2 regions of the Yersinia sp. KBS0713 genome follow, and region 1 is predicted to be linked to the other one. Evidence: predicted binding sites of a transcription regulator. Region 1 holds the regulator's gene; the other holds the start of a gene.

Region 1 (5,082 bases):
TTAAATTTGGCGCATGCGTCGCCGCAGGCACAGGTGTCGGCGGAGCAAAAGAGAGGTCAGGTCAGCCAAGCCAGCCCTGATGATCGTAAAAAGCGAAAAGCTGATAAAAGTACCAAGAAAGCGAAAATTGCCAGCGCTAAAACTGCCACCGGCAAAACCAGCACCAATAAAACCGCCGTCAGCAGCAATAAAAAGAGCATAGCCAGTAACACAACGAAAGCTCTTAAGAAGAAAGTGCAAGAAATAAGTAAACCCACCATAAAACAACCCAGCAGTGTTAAAAAAACGAATACTAAAACAGCGGCCAACAAAAAAGTGGCGGCGGTCAAAAAAACAGAAAAAATTGCTTATGGTCGGCATCGAAATAAGACTCAAGGTAAAGCTGGCACAGAATTAGTTGCAAATAATAAAATCAAGCTCAGCCCTGCCCATAAAAAGCGCTACCAACATGCGAAGCAAACGGCAATGAGCAAACTGATGAAACAAGTCGGTAAACCTTATCGTTGGGGCGGCACCTCGCCGAATACCGGTTTTGATTGCAGTGGGCTTATTTATTACGCCTATAAAGATGTGATCAGAATAAAAATGCCGCGTACTGCTAACGAGATGTATCATTTACGTGATGCCGCGCCAGTCAAACGTGCTGAATTAGAGAGTGGTGATCTGGTGTTCTTTAATATTGCCAATCGCGGCGTTGCCGATCATGTCGGTGTCTATTTAGGTAACGGCAAATTTATTCAGTCCCCGCGTACCGGCGAAGAGATCCGCATTAGTATGCTGAATAACGACTACTGGCAAGATCACTATGTGGGTGCTCGCCGCGTGGTCACACCTAAAACTATCCGCTAATTCTTCAACTCACAGCCAGCACTGCTGTTGGCTGTGAGTACCCCACTCGCCAAACTTCTGTTATCCCCGTGATCTATCTTGGCTAATGCCAATGCCATACTAATACTGTGGTTATAACTGTCATTTCTGTCGAAAATTGTTAAGATTATACCCACAACAAAAATACAACAATTAAGCTTTTAACCGCTCTTCGCCACATCATGGCCTGCGGCTATTGATGGGATTTGAGGAGCAAACACCCTGAGCAACCCGAAAGGAGAGAGCTATGTCTTTTGAATTACCGGCATTACCTTATGCACAAAATGCACTGGAACCCCATATCTCAGCTGAAACGCTGGAGTACCATTACGGCAAACACCATAATACCTATGTGATTAACCTCAATAATCTGATTAAAGATAGTGAGTTTGCTGACAAAACGCTGGAAGAGATAGTAAAAACCTCCAGCGGTGGTCTCTTTAACAATGCGGCCCAAGTCTGGAACCATACTTTCTACTGGCACTGTCTGTCACCAAATGGTGGTGGTGAGCCGACCGGTAAAGTGGCTGATGCCATTAATCAATCATTTGGTTCTTTTGCTGAATTTAAAGCACAATTTACCGATGCCGCAGTGAAAAACTTTGGCGCAGGTTGGACTTGGCTGGTTAAAAAAGCCGATGGCACGCTGGCGATTGTGAGTACATCTAATGCGGCAACCCCGCTGACGACCACGGATAAACCGTTACTGACGGTGGATGTGTGGGAACACGCTTATTATATTGATTACCGCAATGCGCGGCCAAAATATCTGGAAAATTTCTGGGCGCTGGTTAACTGGGCATTCGTTGAGAAGAATTTAGCCTGAGAAGGCAATAAGCGCGAGACGATGTGTTAGCACATCAAGCAATAATTAAGGGCGGGTAAACCGCCCTACTTTACTATTTTACCGGCAAGCGGCTTAATTAATTCATTACCGCCACGAAGCTAAAGGCAATAATCATCGCCAGCGCACCAACAGTCGTAATCAGCGACATTTTCAGATTGGTATCCATAAAAACTCCTCAGCCGGTCAGTTTGTCGTAGGGAAAAGGCACATAGTTAGTGTGTTAAAATATCTTCCCACAATTCAGAAAAAAAATCTTGTGCTCATTACGCACTTTATAACTTTGAATACCTCTTTCACTTTTCCTCCAGATCAGCCAAAATTCGCAGTTCATAACTGCATACCGACCAATAACGTCCAATAAATACTCTCAGACAACCAGCTGATTCCATTTTCCAGCCAATAACATGCTTCTGTCTGAGTGGTTTCGCGTCTGCAGGCAAACGATTAACATAATACTTACCTACTGTAACAGGTGAGCTTAGGAGTCATTTTTTTTATGGCAACGATTAAAGATGTGGCCAAACACGCGGGTGTTTCCACCACCACCGTTTCGCACGTGATTAACAAAACGCGTTTCGTCGCCGAAAATACTAAGGCTGCCGTGTGGGCGGCCATTAAAGAACTGCATTATTCACCCAGTGCTGTGGCCCGTAGTTTGAAAGTTAATCACACCAAATCAATTGGTTTACTGGCAACGTCCAGCGAAGCGCCCTATTTTGCTGAAGTGATCGAAGCGGTTGAAAACAGTTGTTATAGCAAGGGTTACACGCTGATTTTATGTAACTCTCATAATAATCTGGATAAACAGAAAGCCTATCTGGCGATGCTGGCACAAAAGCGTGTTGATGGACTGCTGGTGATGTGTTCAGAATATCCCGAGCAGTTGCTGGGGATGCTGGAAGATTATCGTAATATCCCGATGGTGGTGATGGATTGGGGGACAGCACGTGGCGACTTTACTGACTCGATTATCGATAACGCCTTTGAAGGCGGCTATTTGGCTGGACGTTATCTGATTGAGCGCGGTCATCGTGATATCGGCGCTATTCCCGGCCAGCTATCCCGTAATACTGGCGGTGGTCGCCATCAGGGCTTTTTGAAAGCCCTGGAGGAGGCCAATATCACGCTGCGTGATGAATGGGTGGTTCAGGGCGATTTCGAACCGGAGTCCGGTTATAAAGCCATGCACCAGATTCTGACGCAAAAACATCGCCCGACCGCGGTATTCTGTGGCGGCGATATTATGGCGATGGGTGCAATATGCGCAGCCGATGAGCTGGGCTTGCGGGTGCCGCAAGATATTTCAGTGATCGGGTATGATAATGTGCGCAACGCGCGCTACTTCTCCCCTGCGCTGACCACCATTCATCAGCCAAAAGAGCGATTAGGTGAAACCGCTTTTGCGATGTTGCTCGACCGTATTGTCAGCAAGCGCGAAGACCCCCAGACCATTGAGGTGCACCCGAAACTGGTCGAGCGACGTTCTGTTGCGGATGGCCCGTTCCGCGATTATCGCCGCTAACTCTCTTCTGCCGGTAGCAAACTCGGCTACCGGCGCGGTTATTTGCTCTCAGTTGCTGGTGTCGTCATGCTGAGTAGCTGATGGGTTGTCATCTTTCAGCCACTCAGCATTTAGCGTGACACTGTCACCCAAATACGCCAGCAACCATGCCAGTGCCGGTGAGTGGTTGTTCTGCTCCCACGTCAGGCAGCATGGGCTATCCGGTAGCGGTTCAGCCAAGCTTAGCGCTGCCAGCCTCCCTTGCGCAATCAGCGGCGAGACCATATGAGCAGGCACCATGCCAACACATAGCCCCGCGCACAGGCAGTCAATCCCCGTCGCCCAGTCCGGTGCCACCAACCGCTGCTGATTATCTAAGGTCCAGGTGTCCCGTTTCGGCAGGTTGCGCGCGGTATCTTCCAGACAGAGTGCGGGGTAAGGCCGCAACTGATCATCGGTCAGTGGCCCGGTTAACCGCGCTAATGGGTGTTCGACACTCACCACACATTGCCAACTTAAAAAGCCCATGTCGCGAAAAACAAACCGCCCTCCGACTGGCACCGCACGCGTGGCGCCGATGGCCATTTCAGCCTGCCCGTCCACCAGCGCATCCCAGACGCCATTGAACACCTCATAACGTACCCGTAATTCGATATCAGGAAAATGTCGATAGAAATCCAGAACTAAGCGGCGGCTGCGCTGTGGTTTGACGATTTTATCCACCACGATGGTTAACTCCCCTCGCCAGCCATTCGCCACTTGTTGGCATTGACGGCGAGTGCCATTCATTTTTTTGATAACATCGCGAGCTTCTTTGATAAAAACGACACCTGCGGCGGTTAATTCTACGTCACGATGACGCCGTTCAAACAGCGGCACCGCCAGCCACTCTTCAAGCTGGCGCACGGTATAACTTATCGCCGATGGCACACGGTGCAATTCTTGAGCGGCGGCACTGAAGCTACCGGTACGTGCGACCGCGTCAACCACATCCAGCGAGTATTCAGACCACATTATCTTCTGCTCCTGTTGCTCATTTATTCAGACATCAAATATTTTGATAGCATGGCGCAAATATTACCGTTTCACAATCGAATCACTCGCCGGATAGAATGCCCCCGCAATAAAATTGCCTGTAATAATACATTTACAATAACAACATATTGACAACAGCAACGCCTGCAACATTTTCACATTGAGAATAAAGAATGAAAACCACCTCTAGCTTCATGTTCTACCTGGCTGGCTTAAGTATGCTGGGTTATCTGGCCACCGACATGTATTTGCCCGCCTTTGGCGCAATGCAACAAGAGCTGCAAACCTCCGCCGGTGCCATCAGTGCCAGTCTGAGCATCTTCCTCGCCGGTTTCGCTATCGCCCAACTTATCTGGGGGCCGGTATCGGATAAAATAGGTCGTAAACCGGTGCTGTTGGTCGGGTTGGGGTTATTTGCTATCGGCTGTCTGGGGATTTTGTGGGTTGAGACTGCCACCCAGTTATTAATCCTGCGTTTTATTCAAGCGGTGGGGGTCTGTTCTGCCGCCGTGAGCTGGCAAGCCTTAGTGGTGGATCGTTATCGCGACGGTAAAGCCAACCGCGTATTCGCAACTATCATGCCGCTGGTGGCGTTGTCGCCGGCACTGGCACCTTTGCTGGGTGCCTGGCTGTTAAATCACTTCAGTTGGCGCGCCATTTTTGTCGTTCTGCTGGCCGTTACTCTGCTGCTCCTGATCCCAACGGCGCTGTTGAAAGAGCGGAAAAAATCCGCGACTGATAAAGCCGATCAAAGTAGGGCTAGGATCAGTTTCTACCAGTTATTGAAATCGCCACAGTTTAGCGGCAACGTGATGATGTTCGCCGCATGTAG
Region 2 (5,082 bases), 330 kb from region 1:
CGGATTACACCATCACCGATATCGATCTGGACTTCGCACTGGATGCGCAAAAAACGACGGTAACGGCGGTCAGTAAAGTAAAACGTCAGGCAACCGAAGTGACACCGCTGATCTTAGATGGTGAAGATCTCACGTTAATCAGTATCAGCATTGATGGGCAAGCATGGCCTCATTATCATCTGCAGGATAATTCGCTGATTATTGAGCAATTACCCGCATATTTCACACTGACAATCGTCAATGATATCCACCCGGCGACAAACAGCGCGCTTGAGGGGCTATATCTTTCCGGTGAAGCGTTATGTACCCAGTGTGAGGCCGAAGGCTTCCGGCATATTACCTACTACTTAGACCGCCCTGATGTGCTGGCCCGTTTTACAACCCGCATTGTTGCTGACAAGTCTCGCTATCCGTATCTGCTTTCTAATGGTAACCGGGTAGGGCAAGGGGAACTGGAAGATGGCCGCCATTGGGTAAAATGGGAAGACCCATTCCCAAAACCTTGTTACCTGTTTGCACTGGTTGCCGGTGATTTTGATGTCTTACGCGATAAGTTCATTACCCGTTCTGGCCGTGAAGTGGCACTGGAACTTTTTGTTGATCGGGGCAATTTAGATCGCGCAGACTGGGCGATGACCTCACTGAAGAACTCCATGAAGTGGGATGAGACCCGTTTTGGTCTGGAATATGACCTCGATATCTATATGATCGTTGCGGTTGATTTCTTCAACATGGGTGCCATGGAGAATAAAGGGTTGAATGTATTCAACTCAAAATATGTTCTGGCAAAAGCAGAAACCGCGACAGATAAAGATTATCTGAATATTGAAGCGGTTATTGGTCATGAATATTTCCATAACTGGACCGGCAACCGAGTCACTTGCCGTGATTGGTTCCAGTTAAGTTTGAAAGAAGGGTTAACAGTATTCCGTGATCAAGAGTTTAGCTCTGATTTAGGCTCACGTTCTGTTAATCGCATTGAAAATGTACGCGTCATGCGCGCAGCACAGTTCGCGGAAGACGCCAGCCCAATGGCCCATGCGATTCGCCCAGATAAAGTCATCGAGATGAACAACTTCTATACCCTAACGGTATATGAAAAAGGCTCAGAAGTGATCCGCATGATGCATACCTTGCTAGGTGAACAGCAGTTCCAGGCGGGGATGCAGCTCTATTTTGAGCGCCATGATGGCAGTGCGGCGACCTGTGATGATTTCGTCCAGGCAATGGAAGATGCATCTAATGTTGATCTCTCCTTATTCCGCCGCTGGTATAGTCAATCTGGCACTCCAATACTGACGGTACGTGATGATTATGATGCAGAAAAGCAGCAGTATCATTTGCACGTTAGCCAAAAAACCTTACCAACCGCTGATCAGCCAGAAAAACTGCCATTACATATCCCACTGGATATTGAGCTATATGACAGTAAAGGCAATGTGATCGCGTTGCAAAGAGATGGCTTGCCAGTTCATCATGTGCTGAATGTGACCGAAGCTGAACAGACCTTTACCTTTGATAATGTTGAACATACACCAATCCCATCCTTGCTGCGTGAATTCTCCGCGCCAGTTAAATTGGATTATAGCTATAGCGATCAGCAGCTCACTTTCCTGATGCAGCATGCGCGCAATGAATTCTCTCGTTGGGATGCGGCGCAAAGTCTGTTGGCAACCTATATCAAGCTTAATGTTGCTAAATATCAGCAGAAACAGCCATTGACTCTGCCTGCCCACGTGGCTGATGCCTTCCGCGCAATATTACTTGATGAAAATCTTGATCCTGCGTTAGCCGCACAGATCCTGACACTGCCATCAGAAAATGAAATTGCAGAACTGTTTACCACCATTGATCCGCAGGCTATCAGTGCAGTGCATGAAGCGATTACACGTTGCTTGGCTCAAACACTGTCCGATGAGCTGCTGGCTGTTTATGTGGCGAATTTAACGCCGGTTTATCGCATTGAACACGGTGATATCGCCAAGCGGGCATTGCGCAATACTTGCCTGAGTTATCTGGCATTTGGTGACGAGGAGTTTGCTAACAAGCTGGTCTCTTCACAATATCACCAGGCCGATAATATGACTGATTCGCTGGCAGCAATGGCCGCAGCAGTTGCAGCACAGTTACCTTGCCGCGATGAGTTACTGGCCGCCTTTGATCTTCGCTGGAACCACGATGGCTTGGTGATGGATAAATGGTTTGCGCTGCAAGCGACCAGTCCGGCGGTAGATGTTCTGACTCAGGTGCGGGCTTTGCTTAAGCATCCAGCATTTAGTTTGAGCAATCCAAATCGGACTCGTTCATTGATCGGCAGTTTTGCCTCTGGCAATCCAGCAGCATTTCATGCCAGCGATGGTAGCGGCTATCAATTCCTAGTGGAGATTCTCAGTGATTTGAACACCCGTAACCCGCAGGTTGCTGCACGATTGATTGAGCCTTTGATCCGGCTGAAACGTTATGACGCAGGGCGTCAGGCTCTGATGCGTCAGGCATTGGAACAATTGAAAACGTTGGAAAACTTATCCGGTGATCTGTTCGAGAAGATAACCAAGGCGCTGGCTGCATAAACCTGGCGGTATAGTCTCTGACTAAATAAGAGGCGTAGGGTAAATAGATGACTGACCATAATGAATCACCGGTCAGCCAGATTATCTTCCCCATTAAGGAGGGCAGTAATGCCCTCTCAGGCTGCTAACAAACCCCGATGACGCGATCTGGAACGGGAGAGGACGGGTAGAAGAGTAAAGCGTCTGCGCCAGGGATGGCGCGGCTCGAGCCTCCAGGGAGGGATTGACGGCGTCTTTACGATCTAGCTGTTCTCTCCGCAACCGGCACTTTGTCAATAACCTCAGAGGGCAGTAATGCCCCCTTTATCTCTCATTACCTGCAAATAATTAACACTTTGTTAGCAAGAAAGTGGCGCTTGCGACTCTTTGCGTGGCTTTACTTAGCAAACGTTTACTTTCCCGAAAGATGAATTTACCATTCCCTCATCTATCCGCATGTTGGAAGTCGGTCAACTAACCGCTGTGAATTGGTGTCGCCACACAAATTGAACGCCAATGGTTGTAGAACGACAGAATTAATACCTACCAACGGTTTGTCACCGGTCGCTCAGGAGATCACATGTACTATCCTCTCGTCAAAAAAGCACTCTTTCAGCTTGATCCAGAACGTGCCCATGAATTTACGTTCCGCCAGTTAAAACGTGTTACCGGTACACCGCTTGAGTTTTTGGTACGCCAGTCGGTGCCAACTAAGCCGGTAAGCTGCATGGGTCTGTCATTCAAAAACCCGTTGGGTTTGGCTGCCGGTCTGGATAAAGATGGCGAGTGTATTGATGCGCTAGGCGCAATGGGCTTTGGCTTTATCGAAGTCGGAACAGTGACACCACGACCACAGTCAGGTAATGACAAGCCAAGATTATTCAGGATCGTTGAAGCTGAAGGTTTGATCAACCGGATGGGATTTAATAATCATGGGGTTGATAACTTAATTGAAAATGTCAAAAAATCACATTTTGGCGGTATTTTAGGCATTAATATCGGCAAGAATAAAGATACGCCAGTAGAACAAGGTAAAGAAGATTACTTGATTTGTATGGATAAAATATATCCATACGCGGGATATATTGCGATTAATATTTCCTCACCTAATACACCTGGATTACGATCTTTACAGTACGGTGAGGCATTAGATGACCTATTAGCAGCAATTAAAGATAAACAAACCGAATTGCATGCACGACACAATAAGTACGTTCCGGTTGCAGTAAAGATCGCGCCGGATCTTACGGAAGAAGAATTGATCCAAATAGCTGACAGTTTAGTTCGCCATAATATAGATGGTGTTATTGCCACTAATACAACACTCGATCGCTCTCTAATACAAGGATTAGATTATTGCGAACAAGCCGGTGGTTTAAGTGGTCGACCATTACAATTACGCAGCACTGAAGTGATTCGTCGTTTATCACAAGAGTTGCAAGGGCGTCTGCCAATTATTGGTGTCGGTGGAATTGATTCAGTCACCGCCGCTCGGGAAAAAATGGCTGCCGGTGCGTCATTGATTCAAATTTATTCCGGATTTATCTTCCGTGGACCCGGTTTGATTAAGAATATCGTTACTCATATCTAATTATTTATCTTCATTACATGCCGGGGGGTTTATTTATTCCTCCGGCTCGTCTATATTTTACTCCGGTAGATTAAATATACAGCGAAAGCCTTAAATGAATTTAATCCCCCTTGATGGGTGAATACTCAGTTATTGAGTCAATGATATGGCAGCATGGCGGGAAGGAAAAATATGCGAATTAAACCAGACGATAAATGGCGTTGGTATTTTGATACCGAACATGACCGACTGATGTTGGATTTAGCCAATGGTATGATATTTCGCTCGCGTTTCCCGTCTAAAATGCTCACCCCAGATGCTTTTGATGAATCTGCATTTTGCGTTGACGATGCTGCACTCTATTTTGAATTTGAAGATCAATGCCGCCAAATTAAGTTGAGTAATGAACAACGTTCAGAATTGGTGTTAAATGCACTGGTCGCATTTCGTTACTTAAAGCCGTTAATGCCTAAAAGCTGGTATTTTGCTCAACAGGCTAAATCATTTGCGCCGCAAAATGCTGAACTGGCCGTGGTGAAAGTATTAGATAGCGGAGAGGAGGTTCGTTTGTTAGTGGTTGAGTCAGGTGACTCCGCCAGCTTATGCTTATTAGCGCAGTCTCAGGTAGTATTAGCTGGCCGCCAGTTGGTGCTGGGTGATGCGATAAAGATAATGAACGACCGCTTATTGCCACTCGTGATTGAAGAGATTTATACCGCACCAGCTTTCAACCTTGACCGGGCGGTATAATTCTCGGCAGTTTAAAATCGATTGGCTCTATTAGAGGCTTATTTACCACTGAGTGTAATGTCGCCCTTAGGAATACAGCTACAACAAAGAATCGTTCCGTCATTGCTAATGGCACTCTGTTTTAATGGTGCAACTTCGCCATCCACTAAGGTAATTCTACAACTACCACATATCCCAGCTCGGCATGAATAGGGTATACGGATATTCTGTTGT

The links. The regulator PurR, encoded in region 1, represses purine synthesis genes. The targets are predictions, from matches to a motif close to CANGCAAACGTTTGCNTG.
Positions count from the first base shown of each region.
Region 2: pyrD (quinone-dependent dihydroorotate dehydrogenase) is a predicted target of PurR. The motif match lies at 2,926-2,943, and genes of this name have one in related genera.

Region 1 is NZ_CP042173.1:2,069,989-2,075,070, reverse strand. It holds gene FFE93_RS09695 (C40 family peptidase) at 1-849, shown strand, start outside; gene sodB (superoxide dismutase [Fe]) at 1,115-1,693, shown strand; gene FFE93_RS09685 (YnhF family membrane protein) at 1,791-1,880, opposite strand; gene purR (HTH-type transcriptional repressor PurR) at 2,211-3,236, shown strand; gene punR (DNA-binding transcriptional activator PunR) at 3,285-4,229, opposite strand; gene punC (purine nucleoside transporter PunC) at 4,424-5,082, shown strand, end outside.
Region 2 is NZ_CP042173.1:1,739,400-1,744,481, forward strand. It holds gene pepN (aminopeptidase N) at 1-2,570, shown strand, start outside; gene pyrD (quinone-dependent dihydroorotate dehydrogenase) at 3,130-4,140, shown strand; gene FFE93_RS08165 (cell division protein ZapC) at 4,312-4,869, shown strand; gene FFE93_RS08170 (YcbX family protein) at 4,908-5,082, opposite strand, start outside.